4 regions of the Streptomyces sp. NPDC053673 genome follow, and region 4 is predicted to be linked to each of the others. Evidence: riboswitches for the same ligand, from Rfam matches in the RefSeq annotation. Region 4 holds a riboswitch; each other region holds the start of a gene.
What was found. A riboswitch is a leader RNA that binds a small molecule or an ion and turns the genes downstream of it on or off. The one in region 4 is predicted to bind cobalamin.
Positions count from the first base shown of each region.

Region 1 (7,055 bases), on a different contig from region 4:
CTGACTGCCGCTCAACGGGTGATTGTGCGGCGTGTCGCCACTCGAAGGGCCCACGGTGTCCCCCTAATGCAGCTTTCTCCGCTGGTGCGGAGCCGTGATCTGGCTGACGGTGAACGAGTCGCAGCTGCGATCCGATGAGCCGACGATGTGTCAGCCCTCGCAGAAGCGGCGAAAGGAACGTGCTCTCATGCGCTCTGCCCGCACCCTGTGCGCCTCAGCCGCCATCACCGCGGTTCTGACGATTACTGCTCCGGTCGCATATGCCATGACCGTTGCGGAGGACTGGAGCCAGGACTCCGGCTCCTCCTCCAGCGAGGACCACAGCAAGTCCGAGAAGAAGGACGACTACCAGAAGCAGGACGAGTCCAAGAAGCAGGACGACTCGAAGAAGGACGAGTACAGCAAGAAGGACGAGTCCAAGAAGGACGACTACAGCAAGAAGGACGACTCCGAGAAGCAGGACACGTCCAAGAAGGACGACTACAGCGACGACTACAGCAAGAAGGACGACTCCAAGAAGGACGACTACAGCGACGACTACAGCGACAAGGACGACTCCAAGAAGGACGACTACAGCGACAAGGACGACTCCGACAAGGGCGACCACGACAAGGGCGACAAGAAGGACGACCACGACAAGTGGAAGCACCACGGCAAGAAGCACCACGGCCACGGCAAGGGCGACCACGACAAGGACGACCACGACGACGACGATGACGACGACGACAACGACAAGCCGAAGGGCGGCGTCGACGCCGGCGGCGGCGCCCTCGCCATGGCCGTAGCCGAGGACGACTCCGACTACGACAAGAGCGATAAGTCGGACTACGACAAGGGCGACAAGAAGGACGACTCCGACAAGGGCGACAAGAAGGACGACCACGGCAAGTCGTGGAAGCGCGACCACGACAAGAAGGACTACGACCACGGCAAGAAGGACCACGACAAGGACGACCACGACGACGACGACGATGACGACGACGACGATGACGACGAGCCCAAGGGCGGCGTCGACGCCGGCGGCGGCGCCCTCGCCATGGCCGTAGCCGAGGACGACTCCGACTACGACAAGGGCGACAAGGGCGACAAGGGCGACCACGACAAGGGCGACAAGAAGGACGACCACGGCAAGTCGTGGAAGCACGACAAGGACGACCACGACGACGACGATGACGACGATGACGACGACGACGACAAGGACAAGCCGAACGGTGGCGTGGGCACCGGCGGTGGCGGTCTGGCGATGAACAGCAGCAGCCTGGCTGCCGGTTCGGCTCTGATGCTCGGTGGCATCGGCGCCGGTGTCTACAAGCTGCGTCGCCGCGGCGTCAAGTCCGGGACCTCTGCCTGATGAGGCCGCACCACTAGCAGTTCGCTGCGCTGTCGCGGCCGCCGTCCCCCTCGGACGGCGGCCGCGGCGATTACGTTTCCGCCGCCACGGCCCCGATCCGCCGCTCGCTCACGCCGCTCCCCTCCGGGTACACGAAAGGCACTTCCCATGACCGCCCAGCAGCCGCCCGATCCGAAGACGCCCGGGCAACCGTCCTCCTCCCGTTCCGTCAGCCGCAGCCTGTTGTGGCCCGCCGCGGCGGTCGCGCTCGGCGCTCTGCTCCTCCACAACTCCTTCGACTCCATCGGGGAGAACAGACCGCGACCCCTTCCTGCGGCCGCCGCCCCCGCGCCCACCACCCACAAGGCCGGCTCCCCCCAGGCCACCACCGGGCTGGTGCTGACCCGTTCCGCCCCGACTCGGATCTCCATCCCGGCGATCTCCGTCAACGCGCCCTTCACCCCTCTGAAGATCGGCCCGTCCGGACAGCTCAACCCGCCGCCACCCAACAACAAGAATCTGGCGGGCTGGTTCGAGGCGGGTGCCACACCCGGTGAACGCGGCACCTCCATCGTCGCGGGCCATGTCGACACCAAGACCGGCCCGGCCGTGTTCGTGGGGCTGAGTGCGCTGAAGCCCGGAAACCATATCGACATCACCCGCAAGGACGGGCAGGTCGCGACGTTCAAAGTCGACTCGGTGGAGATGTTCAGCAAGGCGCGCTTCCCCAATGAGCGCGTCTACAACGACACCCCGTCGGCGCAGCTGCGCCTGATCACGTGCGGTGGCGAATTCGACCTGAAGACCAAGGACTACAAGGACAACGTCGTCGTCTTCGCCCACCTCGACTCCGCCAGGAAGGCCGCGAAGGCCGCGAAGGCCTGAACCACAGCCGGTCCCGATGCCCCCGGCCACATGCCCGGTCCGCCGCCGGGCCGGGGGCGGAGCCGCGGGCCGGGGCATGGGCAGGCTCCGCGGTTCAGTCCGCGAAGCTCCCGTGACGGCCCGCGCCACCCGCGAACCGGTCGGCGCCCGACTGGGTCTCCCCCGCGGTCAGCGGCACCATGCCGTGCCGGTACTCGGCGGCCAGGGCGACCGGCTCGCTCAGGCCGTGCTGCTCGCGGGCGGAAAGTCTGTCGTGGCGCAGGCACAGCTGAGGGAACGCCGCGATCTCCCGGGCGAGTTGCTCCGCCGCCCGGCGGGCGTCGCCGACCGGTACGAGCCGGTTGGCGAGCCCCATGCCGTACGCCTCCGGGGCCGGGACGGGGCGGCCCGTGAGGATCATGTCCATGGCCCGGCTCTCCCCGATCAGGCGCGGCAGCCGTACGGTGCCGCCGTCCACGAGCGGAACGCCCCAGCGGCGGCAGAACACCCCGAAGACGGCGTCCTCCTCCACGACCCGCAGGTCGCACCAGATCGCCAGTTCCAGGCCACCGGCCACCGCGTGGCCGGAGACCGCCGCGATGACGGGCTTGCCGAGCCGCATCCGGGTGGGGCCCATCGGCCCGTCACCGTCGGCGAGGACCTTGTTTCCGCGTGGCGTGCCGATGGCCTTGAGATCGGCGCCGGCGCAGAAGGTACCGCCCTCGCCCCACAGCACGGCGACGGCCGCGTCAGGGTCGGCGTCGAATTCACGGAAGGCCTCGGCGAGTCGGGCGGCGGTCGGGCCGTCGACGGCGTTACGGACCTCGGGGCGGCTGAGGATCACCGTGAGCACGGGGCCCTCGCGCTCGATCCGCACCGCAGGGTTCTCGCTCATCGTTCGCCTTCCCACAGGGGTCGACCGCCGCCCGGGGAGGAATCCCCGGGCCGCGAGTACCGGATGGTCCCGACGAAAGCTAGTGCCCCTCCCGGCAAGCTTTGCCCGGTCGCGGCACTAGTGGGCCCGGGCACCCCGGAGCCAGCCTCATCCGCTGTCCCGGGCAGCCGGGCACCTGGGCGGCCTCGCCGCGCCGGGTGTCGCTGCGTACGTACAGAGTTGCTGCGTGACCGCCTCGCCGAGCGGTCCCACTCCGGCGCTGGTCGGGGGTGTGCCGGGCCGGGCACGCACATCGGTGCCCGGCCCCGGCACGGAGTGGGCTCAGGATGCCGGTGCGGAGAGGTCCGTCCGGATCTCACGGGCCGCTGCGACGAGGTTGTCGAGTGACGCCCGGGTCTCCGGCCAGCCGCGGGTCTTGAGGCCGCAGTCGGGATTGACCCACAGCCGCTCCGCCGGGATGGCCTCGAGTCCCTTGCGGAGCAGGGCCCCCGCGTCGGCGGCGCCAGGGACGCGTGGCGAGTGGATGTCGTACACACCGGGGCCGACCTCGCGCGGATAGCCGGCGATGGCGAGTTCACCGGCGACCTGCATATGGGAGCGGGCGGCCTCCAGGCTGATGACATCGGCGTCGAGGTCGTCGATGGCCTGGAGGATGTCACCGAACTCGGCGTAGCACATATGGGTGTGGATCTGGGTGTCCGGGCGCACCCCGCTGGTGGTGAGGCGGAACGCCTCGGTCGCCCATGTGAGATAGCGGGCCCGGTCCGCGGCGCGCAGCGGCAGCGTCTCGCGCAGGGCGGGTTCGTCGACCTGGATGACGGAGGTTCCCGCCGCTTCGAGGTCGTCGACCTCGTCCCGCAGGGCGAGGGCGACCTGGCGTGCGGTGTCCCCGAGCGGCTGGTCGTCGCGGACGAAGGACCAGGCGAGCATGGTGACCGGGCCGGTGAGCATGCCCTTGACCGGTCGGTCGGTGAGTGACTGCGCGAAGCGGGTCCAGCGCAGGGTCATCGGTTCGGGGCGGGAGATGTCGCCGGCGAGGATCGGCGGGCGGACGCAGCGGGTGCCGTACGACTGGACCCAGCCGTGCCGGGTGGCGATGTAGCCGGTGAGCCGCTCGGCGAAGTACTGCACCATGTCGTTGCGTTCGGGCTCACCGTGCACCAGGACGTCGATTCCGGCCTTCTCCTGGAAGGAGATGACCTCGCGGATCTCGGCCTCGATGCGCTCCTCGTAGCCGGCGGTGTCGATACGCCCGGCGCGCAGATCGGCACGGGCGGTGCGCAGTTCGCCGGTCTGGGGGAACGATCCGATGGTGGTCGTCGGCAGCAGCGGCAGCGCGAGGTGGGCGCGCTGGGCGGCGGCCCGCTCCGGATACGGCTGCGCGCGGCGGCCGTCCGCGTCGGTGACAGCTGCCGCCCGGGCGCGCACCGCCGGGTCGCGGGTGATCGCCGAGCCCGCACGGGAAGCCAGATCGGCCCGGTTCGCGGCCAGCTCCGCCGCGATCGTGTCCGTGCCCTGCGCGAGACCACGGGCCAGGGTGACGATCTCGGCGGTCTTCTGGCGGGCGAAGGCGAGCCAGCGGGCGATCTGTGGATCGATGTCGTGCTCGACGGTGCTGTCCAGCGGCACATGCAGAAGCGAGCAGGAGGCGGACACATCGACCCGGTCGGCGAGACCGAGCAGGGTACCCAGGGTGGCGAGCGAGGCCGAGAGGTCGTTGATCCATACGTTGCGGCCGTCGACGACTCCGGCGACCAGGCGCTTGCCGGGCAGCCCGCCGGCCGCGGCGAGTTCGCCGAGGTTCGCGGCGGCCGGGCCGGTGAAATCGAGGGCGAGACCGTCGACGGGAGCCTTGGCCAGGACCGGCAGTGCTTCGCCGAGCCGGTCGAAGTAGGAGGCGACCAGCAGCCTGGGCCGGTCGCTGAGGCCGCCGAGGGCGCGGTAGGCGCGGGCGGCGGCGTCCAGTTCGGCGGGGGTGCGGTCCTGGACGAGGGCGGGCTCGTCCAGCTGCACCCACTCGGCCCCGGCGGCCCGCAGATCGGCGAGTACCTCGGCGTACACCGGCAGCAGCCGGTCCAGCAGTGTCAGCGGCTCGAAGCCGTCGTCGACGCCGGGAGCGGGCTTGGCCAGCAGCAGGTACGTGACCGGGCCGACGAGCACGGGGCGGGCGCGGTGGCCGAGTGCGAGCGCCTCCCTGAACTCGGCGACCTGCCTGGCCGGATCGGCGGAGAACACGGTGCCGGGGCCGAGCTCGGGGACGAGGTAGTGGTAGTTGGTGTCGAACCACTTGGTCATCTCCAGCGGCGCCGCGTCCTGGGTGCCGCGTGCCATCGCGAAATAGCCGTCCAGGGCGTCTGCCTCGACGGCGGCACGGTGGCGGGCGGGGATCGCGCCGACCATCACGCTGGTGTCCAGGACGTGGTCGTAGTACGAGAAGTCACCGGTCGGCATCTCGTGGACACCGGCCTCTGCGAGCTGCCGCCAGTGGGTGCGGCGCAGGTCCGCGGCGGTGTCCCGGAGGGCGTCCGCGGTGACGCGGCCCTTCCAGTAGCCCTCGATCGCCTTCTTCAGTTCCCGGTTCCGGCCCTGCCGGGGGTAGCCGTACACGGTGGCCCGTGCTCCCGTGGCTGCGGACTTGCTGGTCACGGAACTCTCCTTCGCGAGCGTGTCTCCGATACGACCCCGGGACGGGTCGAGGGCGCGAAGGAACGGCGACCGGGCGGCCGGGTGTTGCCCGTTCCGCCTGGTGTGTGCGCCGACCCGCCCTCGAGGTCACCGGGATCTCCGCACGCGTACGTCGCGGGCGGGCAACGGGCAGGTCTTCGGACTCGCGGGCACGTCTGCCGGTTTCCCGGCGGACATCTACTGGCCGTCGCTTCCCAGACCCGGCCGGGCCCAGTGCGTATGACGGCGGTCGTTCCCGCTCACCGCTGCGGGGCAGTCCCGGATTCCCACCGGGTTCCCTCTTACGACGCTCCTGTCCGGCTGACAGGGCGTACCAGCTGCACGGTCAGCGTAGGGGGTACGTGGGTGCGCGGACATCACTGTTCACATTCCGGAAGGTGATGCGCGGGTGCGGGTGGCCTGCATGCAGCAGACCGGCCGTCTTGCCGGCGGCCCCGGCCCAGGGGTTGACCGGGGCCGCCGGGGGGCAGCCAAGGGGAGAGGCTGCCCTAACAGAACACCGTGGGGCCGACGAGGAGGAGTGTCGTCCGCAGTGCCACCTGAAGTAAATATATTTACTGCCAAGTAAGCAAGGGCATGAAAAAATTCATGCACCTCTGGGTGTGAAAGTCCCTTCCGCAAGACCGCCGCCCGGCCCCGCCGGCGTCAGTCCTCCAGGAAGAAATCGTGCTGCTCAGCGGCCTGCTCGTACTGCTCGAGACGCATCTGCGTACGCTCGGGATCGGCATCGGCCATGGCCTGGAGGATGGCCGCCGACAGCACCCCCGGCGCCGCGTACGAGTCGAAGACCAGACGTGATCCGGTGGCGGCCGTGAACGCGACATCGGCCTCGTCGACCAGTGGCCCCATCGTCAGGTCCGTGATCAGTGCGGTGCGCAGGCCCGCACTGCGTGCGGCCCGCATCGCCGCCAGCGTCTCCTTGGCGTGCCGCGGCATCGCGAACGCCAGCACCCACGTGCCGCCCGCCTCCCGGGACTGCAGCAGCGCGTCGTAGGCCACGCTCCCCCCGCGCGAGACCAGACGCACGTCCGGATGGATCCGCCTCGCCCCGTACGCGAAGTACTCCGCGAGCGACGAGGAGATCCGCAGGCCGAGAACCGTCAGCGGGACCGACCGGGCGAGCTCCCGGCCGACGTCGAGCACCTTGCCCGTGTCGGCGAACACACGGCGCAGGCCCTCCAGACTGCCGATCTCGGCGTCGACGGCCGCCTGCAGTTCGTTGCGGCGGTCCTCCCCCGTGTCCACCGACCCGGCGACCGCGCTCAGCGCGATGGGCTGCAG
Region 1 covers NZ_JBVJKN010000012.1:102,081-109,135, reverse strand. Annotated here, with positions in the region: gene ACZ6ZQ_RS19160 (hypothetical protein) at 266-1,351, shown strand; gene ACZ6ZQ_RS19155 (class F sortase) at 1,499-2,215, shown strand; gene ACZ6ZQ_RS19150 (crotonase/enoyl-CoA hydratase family protein) at 2,310-3,089, opposite strand; gene metE (5-methyltetrahydropteroyltriglutamate--homocysteine S-methyltransferase) at 3,411-5,735, opposite strand; cobalamin riboswitch at 5,886-6,107, opposite strand; gene ACZ6ZQ_RS19140 (MurR/RpiR family transcriptional regulator) at 6,420-7,055, opposite strand, start outside.
Region 1: another riboswitch for cobalamin. It lies ahead of metE (5-methyltetrahydropteroyltriglutamate--homocysteine S-methyltransferase); the one in region 4 lies ahead of ACZ6ZQ_RS21910 (cobalamin biosynthesis protein).

Region 2 (7,055 bases), on a different contig from region 4:
ATGGCGGAGCCATTTGGCCTCGGAGGTGTAGCCGAGTATGGCCTGCATCGTGGCGAGGGTGACCAGTTCGGCATCGCTCAGGCGGGGCGTAATGCCGACCGGCGGGCGCCACGGCGCCAGGTCGGGATGCTCCTTCAGCATGTCGTCGGTCGTCGCATAGAGTGCTGTCGCGAGGGTGTCCACGTCGTTCGTCACAAAACGATCTTGGACACCCTCATTCTCGTCTCCGCAGGCACCCCTTGGACCACACCAGGAGGAACCAGTGTCATACCCGCACCTGCTCACCCCCGAGGAGAAGCTCGCCGACGCGAAGAAGCTGTTGAGCCTCCCGCGTATCGTCGTGATCTGCGGCTCCACCCGCTTCATGACCGAGATGAACGAGGCCGATCTGCGGGAGACCAAAGCCGGAAAGATTGTCGTCAAACCGGGCTGTGACATGAAGTCGCCGCACGAACTTTGGTCCGATCCCGTCGAGGCCGAGGCGCTGAAGGTTCGACTCGACGATCTGCACCGGGCGAAGATCCGGCTCGCTGATGAGGTGCTCGTAGTCGGCGACTACATCGGAGACAGCACCCGAGCCGAAATCGCCTACGCCCGGTCGCTGGGCAAGCCCGTGCGGTTCACGCACCCCGAAGTCGACCCTGACGCCTGACCGCCCGCTGCCACCTCGACAACCAGGGCCGGCAGCCCACCGCCTGACCGTCTCGCGGTGGCTTCGGCCGCCGCCCACCCCACACCCTCCGCAGGCATCCCTTGGAATTGATCGTCTAGGACGCCTTGTTCTTCGCCAGGTCCTCCTGGAAGAGCTTCCCGCACTCGGGGCCCTTGTCCGTGGCGATGAACGAGATCATCATGAAGGTCCCGGCCTTGCCGTGCCGGCTCGCCTTCAGGGTCCAGCCGCTCTTGTCGAGCGACTTGATGGTCGAGCCCTGCTGGTCGAAGTTCTGCGACTCCGTCCAGCCGCCCTTCGTCAGGTTCGCGACCGTCGCGTCGTAGGACTTCGTCGGATCGGCGGCCTTCTTGTCGTCGGCCTGCCACGAGACCATGCACTGCTTGAGGTTCGCCGGAACGTCGTCCGACGGCTTCTCGGTGAACCCGGCCGCCGTGGCCGCGTCCGCGACCTCCTTGGTCACCGCGGCCGCGTCCAGGCTCCCGCCCGCTTCCGCCGGTGCGGAGGACGAGGAACCGGACGCACCCGCGCCGCCCTTGCCCTCGTCGGAACCGCCCTCGCTGCCGCACCCCGTCGCCAGCAGCACCACACCGGCAGCCGCGGCCGCCCACCTCGCCTTGCGCACAAGTCTCCCAATCCGGGCCGCGCGCGGGCCCGTTGCCCACACGATCATGGGAGCAGTCTGGCACGGGTGCTCGCGCCGCTGTTCGCACGGGCTAATCCTCGGACGGGGAAAACGGCTGATTCCCGGTCGGGGAAGAGGGCCGATCCTCAGGCGGGGACAAGGGCTGATCCTCGGACCGGGGAAAGAGCTGGTCCTCGGGCGGGGACAGGACCTTCCCCGGGCGGGGGCACTAGTCCTCGGGCGGGAAAACGGCCTCGCCCGTGTCCGGGAGCGTGATCAGGATCGCCTCGACCGGGCAGCCCTCCGCCGCGGCGAGGATCTGTTCGTTCGCGTCGGTCTCTTCGGCTTGCGGATGCGACTGGCGGGCCGAGTCCAGCTTGAAGCCGTCCGGCGCGTGGTTCACGCACATCCCGGAGCCGATGCACACGCCCCGGTCGACCTCGACATGCCAGCGGTCACCCATCAGATCTCGCTCCCGCCCGCCGCGTCAGCGGCAGATGTATACGTCGACGGCAAATGGATCATTTTGTGCTCAAGGTACGCGCCGAAGCCCTCAGGACCGAACTCCCGCCCAAGTCCGGAGTTCTTGTATCCACCGAATGGCCCGAGCATGTCGAGGCTGAACGTGTTGACGTTGTACGTCCCCGTCCTGATCCGCCGCGCGAAGTCGATGCCGTGTTCGACGTCTGCCGTCCACACGCTGCCGCTGAGCCCGTAGTCGGAGTCGTTGGCGATCTTCGCGGCCTCGCTCTCCTCCCCGTAGGGCAGCAGACAGATGACCGGTCCGAAGATCTCCTCGCGAGCGATGCGCATGGAGTTGTCGACGCCTCCGAAGAGGGTCGGCTCGACGTACCAGCCGCGGTCGAGACCCGCCGGACGGCCGCCGCCGGTGAGGATCTTGGCGCCTTCCTCCTGGCCGATCCTGATGTAGTCGAGGGACCGCTGCCGCTGCCGCTCCGCCACGAGCGGGCCGACCTGGGTCGCCGGGTCCAGCGGATCACCGGTCACCAGCGCTCCGGCCGCCGCGGCGAAGGCGTCGGCGAACTCGTCGTAGCGGGACCGCGGCACGAGGATGCGGGTCTGGGCCACGCAGGCCTGCCCGTTGTTCATCCAGGCCGCCGGCACGATGCCCTGAACGGTCGCGTCGAGGTCGGCGTCCGGCAGGATCACGGCCGCGGACTTGCCACCCAGCTCCAGCGTGACGTGGGTGAGATTGCGAGCGGCGACCTCCATCACGCGCTTGCCCGCGGCAACCGAGCCCGTGAACGACACCTTGTCGACGCCCGGATGCCCGACGAGGTACTCACTGACCTCACGGCCCGCGGGGAGGATCGACAGCACACCGTCCGGCAGCCCGGCCTCGCGGGCGATGTCGGCCAGGATGTACGCGTCGAGCGGCGTTTCCGGCGACGGCTTGAGGACGACCGTGCAGCCGGCGAGCAGCGCGGGCGCGAGCTTCGCCGCGGCGACGAACTGCGGGACGTTCCACGGTACGACGGCCGCGACGACCCCGACGGGCTCGCGCCGCACGAGGATGGGCCCGAGGACGCCGGCGCGCTGCTCCTCGTGGGTGAAGTCGCGGGCGACGGTGATGGCGGCATCCCAGACCATCATCGCGCCGAGCGCCTGCGCCAGGACGCTCCAGGAGTACGGTGAGCCGTTCTGCGAGCTGATCGAGCGGGCGATCTCCTCGTGCCGTACGGCGATCGCGTCCTTGATGCGGCCGACGATCTCGATCCGCTCGGCGAGCGTCGTCCGCGGCCAGGGCCCGTCGTCGAACGCGGCACGGGCCGCGGCGACCGCTCGGTCCACATCCGCCCGCGACGCATGCGGGACGCGGCCGATGACGTGCTCGGTGTGAGGTGAGATCACCTCGATGGTGTCCGTGCCGAGGGGATCGACCAACTCCCCGCCGATGAACAGTTTTCCGTGCTCGACCAGCTCGGTCATGACGTCCGCCTCCCACACACCGGGGATCTGCCGGAGATCTGCCGGAGACCTGCCGGACGATCAGCCGGAGATCTACTGGGGATCTTCTGACACTGTTTCAGAACTGATACCAGTTCCAGTTCAAGTAAGCCAGGCCACGGAGGAGGGCCGATGGGCCCATCAGTCATCGGCGTCGAGACTGTCGTCGTGCAGCTTCCGCCAGAGCCGGGCCGGGGATTCCAGCAAACTCTCCCGGACCGTTCTGACGGTCCATCAGTTCTCGTTATAGTGAGCAATGCCCCTGCCGCCTCCGGAGATTCGAGGACGCATGCCACAGGTGATCCAGCACGGCGGAGGCGTCTGGTCCCTCCAGGTCCCCATCCCGGACAACCCGCTCGGCCACACCCTGGTCCATGTCCTCGACACCGGCCGCGGCCCCGTCCTCATCGACACCGGCTGGGACGATCCGGCCTCCTGGACGGCCCTCACCGAGGGCCTGTCCGCCATCGGCACCTCGGTGGCCGACGTCCACGGCGTCGTCATCACCCACCACCACCCCGACCACCACGGACTGTCCGGTCAGGTGCGCGAGGCGTCCGGCGCCTGGATCGCGATGCACGCGGCCGACACCGCCGTCGTACGCCGCACCCGGGAGGCACAGCCCGGCGCCTGGCTCGACTACCTGGCCGACAAGCTCGCCGCCGTCGGCGCCCCCGAGGAGCATCTCGCCCCGCTGCGCGCGGCGCGCGCCGAAGGCCGGACTCGCACCCTGCCCGGGCTCCGGGCCGCCCTGCCCGACCGGGAGATCGTTCCCGGGGAGCTGGTCGACCTGGCCGGCCGTCGGCTGCGCGCGATATGGACGCCCGGCCACACCCCCGGGCACGTCTGTCTGCACCTGGAGGAGGAGCATCCGGCGAACCTCCCCGGCGTCGGACGGCTCTTCTCCGGCGACCACCTGCTGCCGGGGATCACCCCGCACATCGGCCTCTACGAAGACCCCGGCGACTCCACCGTCACCGACCCGCTCGGCGACTACCTCGACTCCCTGGAGCGTGTGGGCCGCCTCGGCGTCGCCGAGGTCCTCCCGGCGCACCAGCACGCCTTCACCAACGCCCCCGCACGAGTCCGTGAGCTGCTGGCCCACCACGAGGAGCGGCTCGGCGGACTGCTGGAACTCCTCGCCGCGCCGCTCACTCCGTGGCAGCTTGCCGAGCGTATGGAGTGGAACCGCCCCTGGGAGCAGATCCCCTACGGCTCACGGAACATCGCGGTCTCGGAGGCGGAGGCCCATGTGCGCCGCCTGGTGAAGCTGGGGCGGGCGGAGGCGGTGGCGGGCAGTGATCCGGTGGCGTACGTGGTGGCTCGCTGACGCCCGTCCCCGTCGGCCCGGGTGGCGGCATTCCGGCGGGCGCTTCCGCGCGGGCCCGTCAGCGTGCACGTCATGGCGGTCATTGCGTCGACGACCCATGTCGACCGCCCCGGACCGCGACACCATGTCGACGGGCCCGGACCGCGGGGCAGACCGCGACCCCGAACCGCGACCCGGACCACCGGGACAGACCGCACGCCCGGCCGTGCGCCCGGCCGCTAGCCCGCCCGCCCATGGCGCCGACCGTCCCGGGGGCCCGGAATACGGACCGGTAGAGTGTGCGAGTCGTCATCACACCGTACGGGGGGAAGCCGGTGCAAATCCGGCACTGACCCGCAACCGTGAGCCGCCGTCGCAGGCGGTGAGTCGGAATGCCTCGTACCGGAGTGACCGGCTCGCGCCATCGGGACCGCCCGGTGGCCGGCACCGTCGAGGTATACGGCGCCGGAGCCTGGTGCCTCAGCGTGCCTGTGCCCGGCTCCCGACAGGAGAGGCACAGTCCGCCATGACCGTTCGCCGCAGCGCAGCAGCACTCGCCGCCGCTTCCGCCGTGCTCTGCGTGGCCGGTGCCCCGGCCGCGACGGCCGCGCCCACCCCTTCTCCCTCGCCCACGATCCCGGCCGGGCTGTACGGCACGAAGGACCCGACGTACGACGGTGTCTGGCGGCAGTCGCTGGCGCTGCTCGCGCAGGACGTCATGCGGACCGTGCCCGCCGCGAAGTCCGTCGACTGGCTGACCGGGCAGCAGTGCGCGAACGGCGGCTTCGCCTCGTACCGCGCGGATGTCAGCAAGCCGTGCGACGCGAAGACGATGCTGGACACCAACGCAACGGCGGCCGCGGTGCAGTCCCTGCGCGCCCTCGGCGGGCACCAGGACGCCGTCAACAAGGGCCTCGAGTGGCTGAAGTCCGTGCAGAACGCCGACGGCGGCTGGAGCTACAACCCGGGCATGCCGTCCGACGCCAACTCCACGTCGATCGTGATCGGCGCCTTCGCCGCTGCGCAGGCCAAGCCGGGCGACGTGAAGTCGAAGGACGGCAGGACCCCCTACGACGCACTCGTCTCCTTCGCGATCCCGTGTGCCGACGCGACGGGCGGCGGGGCGTTCGCGTACCAGCCGGACAAGGCGGGCAAGCTGCTCGCGAACGGCGACGCCACGGCGGCGGCGGTGCTCGGCGGACTGGGCCGCGGCATGATCGTCGGCGGCCCGAGGCCGGACGGTGAGCCGAAGTGCGCCACCCCGGCCAGGGCGACTCCGGAGCAGGCCGCACGCAACGGCGCCGCGTACCTCACGAAGGCGCTGGCGAAGACCGGGCACCTGGACTCGCCGCCGCTGCCCGGCGCGACCGACCCGGCCCCGCTGCCGGACTTCGGCAACACCGCGGACGCGGTGCTCGCCCTGTCCGCCGCCGGGCACAGTGACAAGGCGGCCGGTGCGGTGGCCTGGCTGGAGAAGAACTCCGCCGCCTGGGCGAAGGACGCCGGACCTGCCGCGTACGCGCAGCTCATCCTCGCCGCGCACGCGTCCGGTGCCGACCCGCGCGACTTCGGCGGTGCCGACCTGGTCGAGCAGCTGAACGCGACCGGCCCCGCGCCCACAGCCACGGACACTGCCACGCCCCAGCCGCGCGAGGGCGACTCCGACGACGAGACGGACAAGGGCGGCGACAGCGCCGGTATCTGGTGGATCGTCGGCGCGGGTGTCGCGGCCGGCGCGGGCATCGGCTTTCTGATCAGCGGTCGCCGGAAGAACCAGCAGCAGTGATGCCGGGGGCGACCGACCGCACTCGCCCCCGCACCCGCGCCCGCGGTGCGCGGTGGTACGGGATACGCGCAGGGGTGGGCGCGGTCGTGCCTGCACGACTGACCGCGCTCGTCCTCTCCCTCGGCGTCGCGCTCACCGTGTTGGGCGGCGCGGGGTCTGCGCAGGCGGCGGGCTACCGGTACTGGTCGTTCTGGCAGTCCGACGGCGGGGCCTGGGCGTACGCCACCCAGGGCCCGGCCACGGCCCGGCCGGCCGATGGCACGGTGGACGGCTTCCGCTTCTCCGTCAGCGCGGACTCCCAGGACTCGGCCGAGCCCCGGACCGCGCCCGGCTTCGCCGAGCTGTGCGCGGGTACCCCCGCGAAGGCCGGCACCAAACGCGTCGGCGTGGTCGTCGACTTCGGCACCCCCGCCGACGCGCCGGGGGGCGAGACGCCGCCCGCCCCCCGCACCGGCTGTGCGCAGGTCCGTCCCGACGCCACCAGCGCGGAAGCCCTCGCCGCGGTGGCCGAGCCCCTGCGCTACAACACGGATGCGCTGCTGTGCGCGATCTCCGGCTACCCGAGGACGGGCTGCGGCGAACAGGTGTCGGGCGACGCCCCGTCGACGACAGCGTCCCCGCAGTCCTCCTCGCAGTCCTCCCCGGGGTCCGCCTCCGCGCCTGCCGAGGCGTCCAAGGCGACCGGCAGCGGCCCCTC
Region 2 covers NZ_JBVJKN010000017.1:44,221-51,275, reverse strand. Annotated here, with positions in the region: partial or broken gene ACZ6ZQ_RS23545 (transposase) at 1-195, opposite strand, end outside; gene ACZ6ZQ_RS23540 (hypothetical protein) at 263-652, shown strand; gene ACZ6ZQ_RS23535 (hypothetical protein) at 768-1,295, opposite strand; gene ACZ6ZQ_RS23530 (ferredoxin) at 1,525-1,758, opposite strand; gene ACZ6ZQ_RS23525 (aldehyde dehydrogenase) at 1,758-3,245, opposite strand; gene ACZ6ZQ_RS23520 (MBL fold metallo-hydrolase) at 3,553-4,593, shown strand; cobalamin riboswitch at 4,859-5,006, shown strand; gene ACZ6ZQ_RS23515 (prenyltransferase/squalene oxidase repeat-containing protein) at 5,099-6,358, shown strand; gene ACZ6ZQ_RS23510 (SCO2322 family protein) at 6,445-7,055, shown strand, end outside.
Region 2: another riboswitch for cobalamin. It lies ahead of ACZ6ZQ_RS23515 (prenyltransferase/squalene oxidase repeat-containing protein); the one in region 4 lies ahead of ACZ6ZQ_RS21910 (cobalamin biosynthesis protein).

Region 3 (7,055 bases), on a different contig from region 4:
CGCGGCCGCGCTGACCGACGTGACCCCGGGGATCACCTCGGTCGGGTACCGGTGGGCCAGCCGCTTGTGCATGTGCTGGTACGAGCCGTAGAAGAGCGGGTCGCCCTCCGCGAGCACGGCCACGGTCCGCCCCGCGTCGAGATGCGCCGCGAGCCGCTCCGCGGCCTCCTCGTAGAAGTCGTTGAGCGCGCCGCGGTAGCCGCCGGGGTGATCGGTGGTCTCGACCGTGACCGGGTACATCAGCCGCTCTTCGATGTGGTCGGAGCGCAGGTGCTTCGCCACGATCGAGCGCGCGATGGAACGGCCGTGCCTGGCGCTGTGGTACGCCACGACGTCCGCCTCGGCGATGACCTCCACCGCGCGCAGGGTCATCAACGACGGATCGCCGGGCCCCAGCCCGACGCCGTAGAGCTTCCCGGTCACGTCGCTCACTCCGCCTCACTCGCTATCGCGTTGATCGCTGCCGCGGCCATGGCGCTGCCGCCGCGCCGCCCGCGCACCACCAGGTGCTCCAGGCCCGAACCGTGCACGGCGAGCGCGTCCTTGGACTCGGCCGCGCCGATGAATCCGACCGGCACGCCGATGACGGCGGCCGGGCGGGGCGCGCCCTCCTCGATCATCTCCAGGAGCCGGAAGAGCGCGGTGGGCGCGTTACCCACGGCGACGACCGCGCCGTCGAGACGGTCGCGCCACAGCTCCAGCGCGGCCGCGCTGCGCGTCGTACCGAGTTCGGCGGCGAGCGCGGGCACGGACGGGTCGGAGAGCGTGCATATCACGTCGTTGTCCGCGGGCAGCCGCTTGCGGGTGACACCGCTGGCGACCATCTGGGCGTCGCAGAGGATGGGTGCGCCGGCACGTAGGGCCGCGCGTGCGCGGGCCACCACGCCGGGCGAGTAGGCGAGATCGCGGACGAGGTCGGTCATGCCGCAGGCGTGGATCATCCGCACGGCGACCTGGCTGACGTCGGCGGGCAGCGCGGCGAGATCGGCCTCGGCGCGGATCGTGGCAAAGGACTGGCGGTAGATCTCCGCGCCGTCCTTCTCGTAGTCGAACACTGTGCTCTCGCTCATCTCGTGACGGTCTTCGTGGCGGTCGTCGGGACGGTCGTCGGGAGGGGCGTGGCCCGTGCCACCGCGACAGCGTCGGCCAGCCCCCGGTCTGTCGGTACGTCGGTCGGCCCGCCGACCGGTACGCCGGCGCCGAGCACGGTCACCCGGTACGTGCCGTCCGCCGTGGCCAGGACGTCCACGTACTCCCCGTGCGGATGTCCGCACCGCCGCTCGCAGCCGGACCAGTACACGGGCAGGCCGCCCCGGCCGGGTGCCGCGTCGGTCCGCACGTCGGCCAGCGACTTGGCGCATCCGGGCCGGCCGGTGCAGGCGCCGACGCCGTACCAGGGGGAGTCGGCGCCGGTGATCAGCCCGGCCTCGCCGAGCTGCGCGAGCCGCGCCTCGGCCGCCGCGCGGTCGGCGAACCCGGGCACGACGACTCCGCGCCACGGCGTGAGCCGTACCTCGTCCGCGGGCGCGGGGAGCAGCGCGCGGACCTGCGCGACGGTGAGCCGTCCGAGCGGGGCGGCGACGGAGAGGGCCCAGCCGCCGGGCCCTTCTACGACCCCGGGCACGGGTTCCGCCTCACGGCCGAAGGCCGTACGGGGGTCCGGGGGCTTGCTCCCCACGTGGCGGAGCCGCACATCGACACAGCCGGGAAGGGGCGGAGCGGGGAAAGCTTCCGCGGCGACGCCCGCCCGTTCCAGATGCGCCCCCACGGCAATGTCCTGCCCACCGGGCAGCTCCCGCACCCGCCACGCCCCCGTGCCCGCCGCGACCGCCGCCGCGAGGAAGGCTTCCGCGGCGGCGAGGGCCGCGCGCGGGGCATCGGCAGCGCGGATGCGAAACGCCTGGTCCCCGACGCGTACGAGCGCCGAGCCGCCCGTCTCTGCGAGCAAGGTCACATCCGCACCGAGGCCCGCCACGTCCCCGCGCCCGTCGTCCAGGGCGAACAGGAACCGCCCGGACAGCCCGGCCGCCCCGTCGCTCGCGCACAGCAGCACGTCCAGTTCGCGCGCCCACAACTGGACGTCGCCGTAACCGAGTCCGTCGAGTCCGGCGAGCGGTGAGGCCAGCACGTTGCGTACCCGCTCGTGCGTGTCCGAGGGCAACAGTCCGGCCTCCCGGAGCACTCCCGCGAGCTGCGCCCCGCACCCCTCGCCGAGGCCGCGCAGTTCCGCGTTCCCACGGGAGGTGATGCTCAGCGCCCCGTCACCGAGCCGCTCCGCAGCATCGGCCAGGGCTTCGACCTGACGAGGCGTCAAGACGCCTGCGGGCAACCGGAGTCGGGCCAGCTGCCCGTCGTCCGCCGCGTGCAGCCGCAGCGCGCCCGGGCATGCGTCTCCCCGGTCCCGAATGCGGGGTTCGTCCCGGTCCGGGGGTGTTGGCGGTGTGGGCGGCATGGCGGCGAGCATACCTACGTCATTCCAGGTGGCCGCCCTGTCGGCAAGGGCCAGCCTCTACTATGCAGAAAGGCAAGGGGTCCCAGGGCCCTGGGGAGGAAGCCCGGTGAGAATCCGGCGCGGTCCCGCCACTGTGAGCCGGGCCCTCGGGACCCGGCGAGTCAGGAACTCCCGCCGTCCTACGACCACCCGGGGCGCGGACACCCCGAGGAAGGCCTGCGCACGCGATGACGCACGCGACGATCCTGCTGCTGTCGACTTCTGACACCGACCTGCTCAGCGCCCGCGCGGCCGACGGCAACGACGGCCCGGTGGCGTACCGCTTGGCCAATCCCTCCCGGCTCCCGCTCGACGAGCTGCCGGCGCTCCTCGACGGCACCGACCTCGTCGTCGTACGGCTCCTCGGCGGTATCCGCGCCTGGCAGGAGGGTCTGGACCAGCTGCTGGCCCAGGACCGGCCCGTGGTCGTCCTCACCGGCGAACAGGCCCCCGACGCCCAGCTGATGGAGGCCTCCACCGTCCCGGTCGGGATCGCCGCCGAGGCGCACGCCTACCTCGCGCACGGCGGTCCGGACAATCTGGAGCAGCTCGCCCGTTTCCTGTCGGACACGGTCCTGCTCACCGGTCATGGCTTCGAGCCCCCGGCCCCGGCGCCGACCTGGGGCCACCTGGACCGTGAGGCGAAGAGCACCACCGGCCCCACCGGCCCCACCATCGCCGTGCTCTACTACCGCGCCCACCACATGAGCGGGAACACCGCCTTCGTCGGTGCCCTCTGCGACGCCGTCGAGGACGCGGGCGGCCGGGCCCTCCCCCTCTACGTGGCATCGCTGCGCGCCCCCGAGCCGGAGCTCCTCGAACAGCTCCGCGGCGCCGACGCCATCGTCACGACCGTCCTCGCCGCCGGCGGCACCAGGCCCGCCGAGGCACAGGCCGGCGGTGACGACGAGTCCTGGGACGCGGGCGCGCTCGCCGCGCTCGACGTGCCCGTCCTGCAGGCGCTGTGCCTGACCGGGTCGCGCAGCAGCTGGGAGGAGAACGACGAGGGCCTGTCCCCGTTGGACGCCGCCAGCCAGGTCGCGGTCCCGGAGTTCGACGGCCGCCTCATCACCGTCCCGTTCTCCTTCAAGGAGATCGACGAGGACGGCCTCCCGGCCTATGTCCCCGACCCCGAGCGCGCCGCCCGCGTCGCCGGGATCGCCGTACGCCACGCCCGTCTGCGCCACATCCCGAACGCCGAGAAGCGGCTCGCCCTCGTCCTGTCCGCGTACCCGACGAAGCACTCCCGCATCGGCAACGCCGTCGGCCTCGACACCCCCGCCTCCGCGGTCTCGCTGCTGCGCCGGCTCCGGGCGGAGGGCTACGACTTCGGTACGGAGGAGATCCCCGGCCTCGCGTCCGGCGACGGCGACGAGCTGATCTACGCGCTCATCGAGGCGGGCGGCCACGACCAGGACTGGCTCACCGAGGAGCAGCTCGCCCGCAATCCGGTCCGTATCCCGGCCGCCGACTACAAGCGCTGGTACGCGACCCTGCCGCAGGAACTGCGCGAGCACGTCGAGGAGCACTGGGGCCCGGCGCCCGGCGAGATGTTCCTGGACCGCTCCCGCAATCCCGAGGGCGACATCGTGCTGGCCGCCCTGCGCCGCGGCAATCTCCTCGTCGTCATCCAGCCGCCGCGCGGCTTCGGCGAGAACCCGATCGCGATCTACCACGACCCCGATCTGCCGCCCTCGCACCACTACCTCGCCGCCTACCGCTGGATCGCGGCCCGGCAGGACGACGGCGGTTTCGGCGCCGACGCGATGATCCACCTCGGCAAGCACGGCAACCTGGAGTGGCTGCCCGGCAAGAACGCGGGCCTGTCCGCCGCCTGTGCCCCCGACGCGGCGCTCGGCGACCTGCCGCTCGTCTACCCGTTCCTGGTCAACGACCCGGGTGAGGGCACCCAGGCCAAGCGCCGCGTGCACGCCACCCTCATCGACCATCTCGTCCCGCCGATGACCCGCGCCGACTCCTACGGCGACATCGCGCGCCTGGAGCAGCTGCTCGACGAGTACGCGCAGATCTCGTCGATGGACCCGGCGAAGCTCCCTGCCATCCGCGCCCAGATCTGGACCCTGATCCAGGCCGCGAAGCTCGACCACGACCTGGGGCTGGACGACCGGCCCGACGACGACGGCTTCGACGACTTCCTGCTCCACGTCGACGGCTGGCTCTGCGAGGTCAAGGACGCCCAGATCCGCGACGGTCTGCATGTGCTCGGCGGTGCGCCGACCGGACCCGAGCGCGTCAATCTCGTTCTGTCCATCCTCCGCGCCCGGCAGATCTGGGGCGGTACGACCGCCCTGCCCGGACTGCGTGAAGCCCTCGGCCTCGACGAGTCCGCCGCCACCCGCACCACCGCCGACGAGGCGGAGGCCGCGGCCCGCGCGCTGGTCGAGGCGATGGAGGAGGCCGACTGGGACCCGGCCGCCGTCGCCTCCGTGACCTCCGCGTCGGGGGGGTATGGACAGGCCGTCGCCGACATCCTCGACTTCGCCGCCCGTCAGGTCGTCCCGCGCCTCGCCGCCACCACCGACGAGCTCGACCACGCCGTCCACGCGCTGAACGGCGGCTTCGTCCCGGCAGGACCGTCCGGTTCGCCGCTGCGCGGCCTCGTCAACGTCCTGCCGACCGGCCGCAACTTCTACTCGGTCGACCCCAAGGCCGTGCCGTCCCGACTCGCCTGGGAGACCGGCCAGGCTCTCGCCGAGTCGCTGCTCACGCGCTACCGCACCGACAACGGCGAGTGGCCCACCTCCGTCGGCCTGTCCCTGTGGGGTACGAGCGCGATGCGCACCGCCGGCGACGATGTCGCCGAGGCCCTCGCGCTGCTCGGCATCCGCCCCGTCTGGGACGAGGCGTCCCGCCGCGTCACCGGCCTGGAGCCCGTCCCGGCCGAGGAACTGGGCCGCCCGCGCATCGACGTCACTCTGCGTATCTCCGGCTTCTTCCGGGACGCGTTCCCGCACGTCATCGGCCTGCTGGACGACGCCGTACGGCTCGCCGCCTCGCTCGACGAGCCCGCCGACGTCAACTACGTACGGGCGCACGCCCAGGCGGACCTGGCCGAGCACGGCGACGAACGCCGCGCCACCACCCGTATCTTCGGCTCCCGTCCGGGCACGTACGGCGCCGGTCTGCTCCAGCTGATCGACTCCCGCGACTGGCGCACCGATGCCGACCTCGCCGAGGTGTACACGGTGTGGGGCGGGTACGCGTACGGCCGCGGCCTCGAAGGCCGCCCCGCCCGTGACGAGATGGAGACGGCGTACAAGCGGATCGCGGTCGCCGCGAAGAACACCGACACCCGCGAGCACGACATCGCCGACTCCGACGACTACTTCCAGTACCACGGCGGCATGGTCGCCACCGTCCGTGCGCTCCGCGGCACCGCCCCCGAGGCCTACATCGGCGACTCGACCCGCCCCGAGACGGTCCGCACCCGCACCCTCGTCGAGGAGACCTCCCGGGTCTTCCGCGCCCGCGTCGTCAACCCCAAGTGGATCGAGGCGATGCGCCGCCACGGTTACAAGGGGGCCTTCGAACTCGCCGCGACCGTGGACTACTTGTTCGGCTACGACGCCACGACCGGTGTGGTCGCCGACTGGATGTACGACAAGCTCACCGAGGCCTACGTCCTGGACCCGGAGAACCGCGAATTCCTTCAGCAGGCGAACCCCTGGGCCCTGCACGGCATCGCGGAGCGCCTGCTGGAGGCGGAGTCCCGCGGCATGTGGGAGAAGCCCGATCCGGCGGTCATCGCGGCGCTGCGCGAGGTCCTCCTGGAGACGGAGGGCGACCTGGAGGGTGGCGACGACTGAGGCAACTGCCTTTCGCCCCACGGGAATCGGCAGGACGGCCCGCGCCTTGATCGCCCGGACAGGACCTAGTGCCGCTCCCGGCAAGCTTTGCCCTGTCGCGGCACTAGCGTGCCGGGCATGGACGACGACGTGACGGCGGCGCGCCCGCGCGCCGCCGGGACTCCGGTGGCGCAGCGGCCGGGGGAATTCGCTCGACGTAAGACTTCCGTCACCACGTGAGGTGGTCCACAGGGACCTTTGGCCCGCTTCAATGGGCCTCATGAACATTTCAGTGCTACGGAAGCCCGTGATCGTGATCGGCCTCGCGGTCGTCGCGGTGGTGGTCGCGGCCGGGCTGTACTGGTTCCAGCCGTGGAAGCTGTGGGTGGACGAGACCGTACGCGAGGATCTTCCCGCGGCGGTGGCCCCGTCCGCGCCCGGCGAGCCGTCCGCCCCCACCGCGCCCAGGACCCTCGCCACGGGGACGTTCATCAGTCATGAGCACGCCACCAAGGGCACGGTCAGGATCGTCGAGCTCGCCGACGGCTCCCGCGTCCTGCGGCTGGAGGGCCTGGACACCAGCAGCGGCCCGGACCTCCGGGTCTGGCTGACCGACGCGCCCGTGAAGGAGGGCGCGGCGGGCTGGCGGGTCTTCGACGACGGCGCGCACGTCAGCCTCGGCAAGCTCAAGGGCAACAAGGGCGACCAGAACTACGCACTGCCGGCCGACGTCGATCTGAGCAAGTACTCCAGCGTCA
Region 3 covers NZ_JBVJKN010000058.1:17,776-24,830, reverse strand. Annotated here, with positions in the region: gene ACZ6ZQ_RS37365 (precorrin-2 C(20)-methyltransferase) at 1-423, opposite strand, end outside; gene ACZ6ZQ_RS37360 (precorrin-8X methylmutase) at 429-1,070, opposite strand; gene ACZ6ZQ_RS37355 (cobalamin biosynthesis protein CobG) at 1,067-2,464, opposite strand; cobalamin riboswitch at 2,509-2,642, shown strand; gene cobN (cobaltochelatase subunit CobN) at 2,680-6,318, shown strand; gene ACZ6ZQ_RS37345 (DM13 domain-containing protein) at 6,578-7,055, shown strand, end outside.
Region 3: another riboswitch for cobalamin. It lies ahead of cobN (cobaltochelatase subunit CobN); the one in region 4 lies ahead of ACZ6ZQ_RS21910 (cobalamin biosynthesis protein).

Region 4 (7,055 bases):
CCACCTCGAACGCCGCGCACGTCGCCGCGATCTGCCGCAGCGCGGCGTCACCGAGCACCACGGAAGGCAGCAGCGTCCGCGCCGCCACGATTCGCTCGCGCAGCGCCTCCTCCTCGTCCGCCCAGCGCGTCGCGAAGGCGGCCGGGTCCTCGTCGTACGCCAGTCTCCGCCGCACGACCTCCACCCGCTGCTCCGGCTCCCGCGACGCCGCGACCTCCACGGTCAGACCGAACCGGTCGAGCAACTGCGGCCGCAGCTCGCCCTCTTCGGGGTTCATCGTCCCGACCAGCAGGAAGCGCGCGGCATGGCGTACGGAGACGCCTTCGCGCTCGACGTACGACGCGCCCATCGCGGCGGCGTCCAGCAGCAGATCCACCAGGTGGTCGTGGAGCAGGTTGACCTCGTCGACGTACAGCACCCCGCGGTGCGCGTCCGCGAGGAGCCCCGGCTCGAAGGCCTTCACGCCGTCCGCGAGCGCCCGTTCGATGTCGAGCGCGCCGACGAGCCGGTCCTCCGAAGCACCGACGGGGAGTTCGACCATCCGGGCGGGCCGCGCCGTACCGGGAGCCGCCTCGTGCGGTCCGTCCGGACACGTCGGGTCGGGCGCCCCGGGCGCGCAGGAGAACCGGCACCCGGCGACGACGTCGACATCCGGCATGAGCGCCGCGAGCGCCCGCACGGCGGTCGACTTGGCGGTGCCCTTCTCACCGCGTACGAGCACACCGCCGACCGCGGGCGAGACCGCGTTCAACAGGAGCCCGAGCCGCAGATCGTCCATTCCGACGATCGCGGTGAACGGGTAGGGGGTGCTCATCGGGTGATCACTCCTTCGCTGGAGCCACGCCGGATGCGCGGCTCGTTCGTAACCTGCCGAGGCCGTTGCGCTCCATCCGGAACCGGCAGCGCCGGGTTGGCCGGGGTGGCCGTCCTCGAACTCCCCCTACGCCCTGCGGCGTGGGGGTACCCCCGGATGCGCTCCGAAGGAGCCCCGCCACAGGCGCTCACGGCGCGCCCGGCGCGATGAACGGCAGCCCGGCGGGCGCGCCGCCCTCGATCAGGCCGAGCAGCGCGTCGGTGTCGGCGTGCTCCTCGATCAGGTCGCCGAGCCGGTCCAGCTGTTCCTCGCGCAGCGCGCCGAAGCTCGTGTCGGGGGCCGGCACGAAACGGCGCCCGGCGGCCGCGGCCACCTCGCGCAGGAACGCCCGCCGGAAGCCGTCGCTCTCCAGCGAGCCGTGCCAGTGGGTGCCCCACACCGATCCGACCCGGCAGCCGTCCAAGAAGGCCTCTCCGCCGAGGACTTCGGCGACACCGTGGTGGATCTCGTACCCCTCGACCGGCTCTCCGAGCGCCTCACCCACCGGCCGCGCGAGGGTCTTCTCGGGCGCGAACCGCACCCGCACCGGCAGCAGCCCGAGCCCCGCCACGGACCCGGCCCGTGACTCGACCTCGTCCTCGATCCGCTCGCCCAGCACCTGGAAGCCACCGCAGATACCGAGCACCGGACGGCCCTGCGCCGCGCGGCGGGCGATCGCGTCCGCGAGGCCCCGTTCGCGCAGCCACTCCAGGGCGCGCACGGTGCCGCGCGTGCCGGGCACGACGACCAGGTCGGCGTCGGCGAGTTCCTCGGCGCGGTCCACGAAGCGCACGACCACGCCCGGCTCGGCAGCCAGTGCGTCCACATCGGTGAAGTTGGACATCAGCGGTACGGCGCAGACCGCGACGCGCAGCACGTCCTCGCCGACCGGCGGGGCGACGACGGACTCGCGTACCGCACCCCGCAGGGAACTGTGCTTATGAGAAACGTGCAGGCCGTCCTCCTCGTCGATGCCGAGCCCGTGCGCGTAGGGCAGCACACCGTACGTCCGCCGCCCGGTGAGCCCGTGCAGCATCTCCAGACCCGGCTCCAGGAGCGTGACGTCACCGCGGAACTTGTTCACCAGATAGCCGGCGATCAGCTCCTGGTCCTCAGGAGCGAGCAGCGCCGTCGTACCGAAGAACTGCGCGAACACCCCGCCCCGGTCGATGTCCCCGACCACCACCACGGGGAAGCCCGCAGCCCGGGCGATGCCCATGTTCACGATGTCCGTGCGCCGCAGATTGATCTCGGCCGGGCTGCCGGCCCCCTCGCAGATCACGGCGTCATACGTGCCCCGCAGCTCCTCCAGGCACTCCATGACGGGCCCGAACAGCGCCTGCTGCCGCCCGCCGTGCAGCATTTTCCCGGGAGACACAGCACCTGATCGCGGCTGCGCCGCGGGCCCGGACCCCCCGAAGAACCCGCGCGCACTCATCTCGCCCACCGGCTTGCCCATCAGCACGACCTGGCTGGACCGGTCGCTGCCCGGCTTGAGCAGCACGGGGTTCATCAGCGCGGAGGGCTCCACCCGAGCCGCCTGCGCCTGCATGGCCTGCGCACGGCCGATCTCCGCGCCCTCGCGCGTCACGAACGAATTGAGGGACATGTTCTGTCCCTTGAAGGGCGCGACCTTCACGCCCTGGCGCACCAGCCACCGGCAGATCCCCGCCGTGACGACGCTCTTGCCCGCGTCCGACGTCGTCCCGGCGACCAGCAGTCCACCGCCACTCATCTACGCCTCCCCCTGACAGCCCCGTATACGAGCCGCGCGCCCGCGCACGCCGCGAGTGCCAGCACCCCCACGCGACGCGACAGCCGCACCGCACGTTCGATGTCCGCGACTTCGACGGCCCGGCCGTCCCCGTTGAGCACGGGCCGGTGCTCGACCCGCCCCCCGTAGGACAGCGTCCCGCCGAGCCTCACTCCGAGCGCCCCCGCGAACGACGCCTCCACCGGGCCGGCGTTGGGGCTCGGATGCTTCGCGGCATCCTCGCGCCAGGCCCGTACCGCACCCCGGGGATTCCCGCCGGCGACCGTCGCCATTGCCGCCGTCAGCCGGGCGCCCGGCCAGCCCGCGACGTCGTCGAGCCGCGCCGACGCCCAGCCGTACCGCCGGTAGCGGGACGACTTGTGGCCCACCATCGCGTCCAGGGTGTTCACGGCACGGAAGCCCACGAGCCCCGGCACCCCGCCGAGCGCCCCCCACACCAGGGCGCCGACGACCGCGTCGGAGGTGTTCTCGGCGACGGACTCGACGACCGCCCGGGCGATCCCCGGTCCGTCCAGCGACTGCGGGTCACGCCCGCACAGATGGGGCAGCCGCTCCCGGGCGACCTCGATGTCCCCGGCCGCCAGCGCCCCGCCGATCGCCCGGGCCTCCCGCCCCAGCGACGTGCCGCCGACCACGGCCCAGGTGGCGGCCGCGGTCAGCGCGATCGATGCCGTACGGGAACGGCGCACGGAAGCAGCGGCCAGCGCGCCCGCGACGACGGCGCCCCCGGCGCAGACAGCGGTGTGCACCGCGCCCCACCCTCGGTGGTCGCGCCACAGCGCCCGCTCGACGGCAGCGGCGGCCCGGCCGAACGCGGCGACCGGATGCCCACGGCGCGGATCGCCGAGGAGCAGGTCGCCGGCGAGTCCGGCAGCGACACCGCATGCAAAGGTCCGCTCTGCACGCATGTTCGTCCTCACTCAGGGTCCGCGCCCTGGCTCGACGTGACCGGCGGGAGAGAGTTCCTGGCTTCGGGCAGCGTCCCGTTGAACGGGGACGCACCCGTGACAGTGGCGGGACCGCGCCGGATTCGCACCGGCTTCCTCTTCTGCCGCCGTAAATGGCTCCGGAAGTCCACCACGGGCCGAGAACACCCGTCAACTCGCCCTTGACCTGCGACGGGACAGTGTGCGGAGTCCCACACGGAGCCGCACGGAGTCCCGCTCGCGGGCGCGCGGAGTCCCACACGCCGGCGCACGACCTAGTGGTCCGTCCCCTCGGCCGCGGCGATCACGGCGTCGAGCCGGTCCCGGGTGCTGACCAGTTCGCCGATCCGGTCGCCGATCCGGTCGCGTTCGGCCTTCAGCAGGGCAAGGGACTCCGGTGTGCTGACTCCCGTGTTGATACAGGGAAGGAGCCCCCGGATCGTCCTGCTGGACAGCCCCGCGGCATACAGCTGCTGGATCAGGATGACGCGCTCGATCGCGGTCTCCGGGTACCGGCGCTGTCCACTGGGGCTGCGTTCCGACGCGAGCAGTTGCTGCTCCTCGTAGTAGCGCAGGGCGCGCACGCTCACGGCCGTCCTGGTGGCGAGCTCGCCGATACGCACATTGCCTCCCGATGCCTCACCGGTGGTCCGGACCCCATCGGTGATCCGGACCACAGGACTTGCCTCTGACGTCAACGTCAGGTTTTAGCGTAGCTCACGACCGACCAGCACGTCCTGCAGAGCAAAGGGAATGACTGTGACCAGCCTGTTCGAGAGCTACCAGCTAGGAAACCTCCGGCTGCCCAACCGCGTCGTGATGGCCCCGATGACCCGGGCTCGCGCCTCACAGAACGGCATACCCGCCGCGTCGTCGGCGACCTACTACGCCCAGCGCGCCACCGCCGGCCTGATCGTCAGTGAAGGGGTGCAGCCGAGCCTGCAGGGGCAGTCGAACCCCAACACCCCCGGGTTGCACAGTGATGAGCAGGTCGCGGCGTGGCGGCCGGTGACCGACGCGGTGCACGCCAATGGCGGAAGGATCTTCGCCCAGCTCATGCACTCCGGCCGGGTCGCGCATCCCGAGACCGTCGGCCACCACCCCGTCGCACCCTCCGCGATCGCGCTGAAGGGCGAACTGTTCACCGGCCCCAAGGGACTTCTGCCCGCCCCCGTCCCTCGGGCCCTGTCGACCGGCGAGGTCAAGCGCGAGGTGCAGGTGTTCGCCGACGCGGCGCGCCGGGCGATCGACGCCGGTTTCGACGGCGTCGAGCTGCACGGGGCGAACGGCTATCTGATCCAGCAGTTCCTGTCCTCCAACGCCAACCGCCGCACCGACGCCTACGGCGGCTCCATCACCGGACGCATCCGCTTCGCCGTCGAGGCGGCGGAGGCGGCGGCCGACGCCATCGGCGCCGACCGTGTGGGCATCCGTCTCTCCCCGGGGGGCCAGGTCTGGGACATGGTCGAGGACGACGTGCCGCAGCTGTACGGGGCCCTGTTGGAGGCGCTCGCCCCGATCGGTCTCGCCTACGTCCATACCCTGGTCGCAGCCGAGGACGACGTGCTCGTCGGGCTGCGCAAGGCGTGGCCCGGCGCGTTCATCGTCAACCCGGGCGGGCAGATCGGCCCGAAGCCGACCGACAGGGCGCTCGGCGAGCGCTGGCTCGCCCTCGGAGCGGACCTGATCAGCTACGGCCGCGCCTACCTCGCCAACCCGGACCTGGTGGAGCGGCTCCGTCTCGGACTCCCGCTGCGCGAGAGCGACCAGGAGACGTGGTACCGGGGCGGCGACACCGGCTACCTCGACTACTCCAGTTATCAGCACTGACCTGCGTCGCGGCAGTGGCCGTGGGGCCTGACCTTCCGCGCCGCAAAAACCTTCGTCCGGTCCTCTGCCCCGGTGATGGGGCACGGACCGGACGAAGTGGTCTGCCGGATCAGGCGACGATCAGAAAGATCCCGTACGCGACCGCCGCCGCGCACAGCGCGAAGCAGGCGTAGGCACCCGTGCGGGCCAGGACCGCGGAGCCTCCCTGCGCGGAGGCGGCTTCCTGCTTGGAGAGACCCACGACGCCCAGGGTGAACAAGCCCACCAGGGCGACGGTGACGACGAGGCTCACGCCGAAGACGGAGCCGAGAGCTGCCCAGTCGATCTTCATGCTTTCGTTTCCTCCTTACGCCGCGGCGGTGGGGGCGGGGGCGGGCTCACCGGCGGGGGCGGCCGGGGCGGGGATGGTGACCTTCAGGTCGTCCAGCGCCGTGGCGCCTGCCTGCTCGGCGTCGGCGGCCTCGTCGTCGGTGACGTTCGTGTGGTCGACCGGCTTGCGGCGCGAGAGCGACCAGATCACAGCGGAGCTCGCAACCAGCAGCACGCCGACGGCGATGACGCCCCAGGTGCCCTGACTGGTCAGGAACTCGGCCGCGGCACCGACCAGACCAGCGGCCGGCAGGGTCAGGCCCCAGGCGACGAACATCCGGGTGGCGGTGGACCAGCGGACCACGCCGCCCTTGCGGCCGAGGCCCGCGCCCATCACGGCCCCGGAGCAGGACTGGGTGGTGGAGAGCGAGAAGCCGAGGTTCGAGGAGGCCAGGATGACCGTCGCGGCGCTGGTCTGGGCGGCGAAGCCCTGCTGCGGCCGGAGGTCGGTCAGGCCCTTGCCCATGGTGCGGATGATGCGCCAGCCGCCCAGGTACGTACCGAGCGCGATCGCCATGCCGGCGGAGACGATGACCCACATCGGGGGGTTCGAGCCGGGGGCGAGGACGCCGCCGGTGACCAGCGCCAGCGTGATGACACCCATGGTCTTCTGCGCGTCATTGGTGCCGTGGGCGAGGGAGACCAGGCCGGCGGAGGCGATCTGGCCGGCGCGGTAGCCCTTGGAGGTGGCCTTGTCGTCGGCCCTGCTGCCGATCTTGTACGTCAGCTTCGTCGCGAGCAGCGCGGCGAGACCGGCGACGATCGGCGCGGCGACGGCCGGGATCAGCACCTTGGTGACGATGGTGCCGCCGTTCACCGCCGAGAAGCCGGCGGACATCACGGCGGCGCCGATGAGACCGCCGAACAGCGCGTGGGAGGAGCTCGACGGCAGGCCGAGCAGCCAGGTGAAGAGGTTCCACAGGATCGCGCCCACGAGCGCCGCGAAGATCACCTCCGTGCGGATGCCGCTCTCGTTGATGATCCCGCCGGAGATCGTCTTCGCGACCTCGACGGACAGGAAGGCGCCGACGAGATTGAGTACGGCGGACATGGCCACCGCCGTCTTTGGTCTGAGTGCACCGGTCGAGATGGTCGTCGCCATCGCGTTGGCTGTGTCGTGGAAACCGTTCGTGAAATCGAACACGAGAGCGGTGATGATCACGATCCCGAGGAGAAGCGTGATGTTTTCCATTTACCCAGGCTTCTATTGGACGTCAGTGGCGCGCTGAACGTAGGCAACCTGGATGAACGGAAGGTTAACTGAGGCGGGCTTCGCAGTGTCCGAGGCGAGTTTCTGCCACTC
Region 4 covers NZ_JBVJKN010000015.1:72,084-79,138, reverse strand. Annotated here, with positions in the region: gene ACZ6ZQ_RS21920 (putative cobaltochelatase) at 1-814, opposite strand, end outside; gene ACZ6ZQ_RS21915 (cobyric acid synthase) at 1,002-2,588, opposite strand; gene ACZ6ZQ_RS21910 (cobalamin biosynthesis protein) at 2,585-3,535, opposite strand; cobalamin riboswitch at 3,567-3,721, opposite strand; gene ACZ6ZQ_RS21905 (MerR family transcriptional regulator) at 3,829-4,176, opposite strand; gene ACZ6ZQ_RS21900 (alkene reductase) at 4,313-5,383, shown strand; gene ACZ6ZQ_RS21895 (hypothetical protein) at 5,493-5,714, opposite strand; gene ACZ6ZQ_RS21890 (inorganic phosphate transporter) at 5,730-6,944, opposite strand.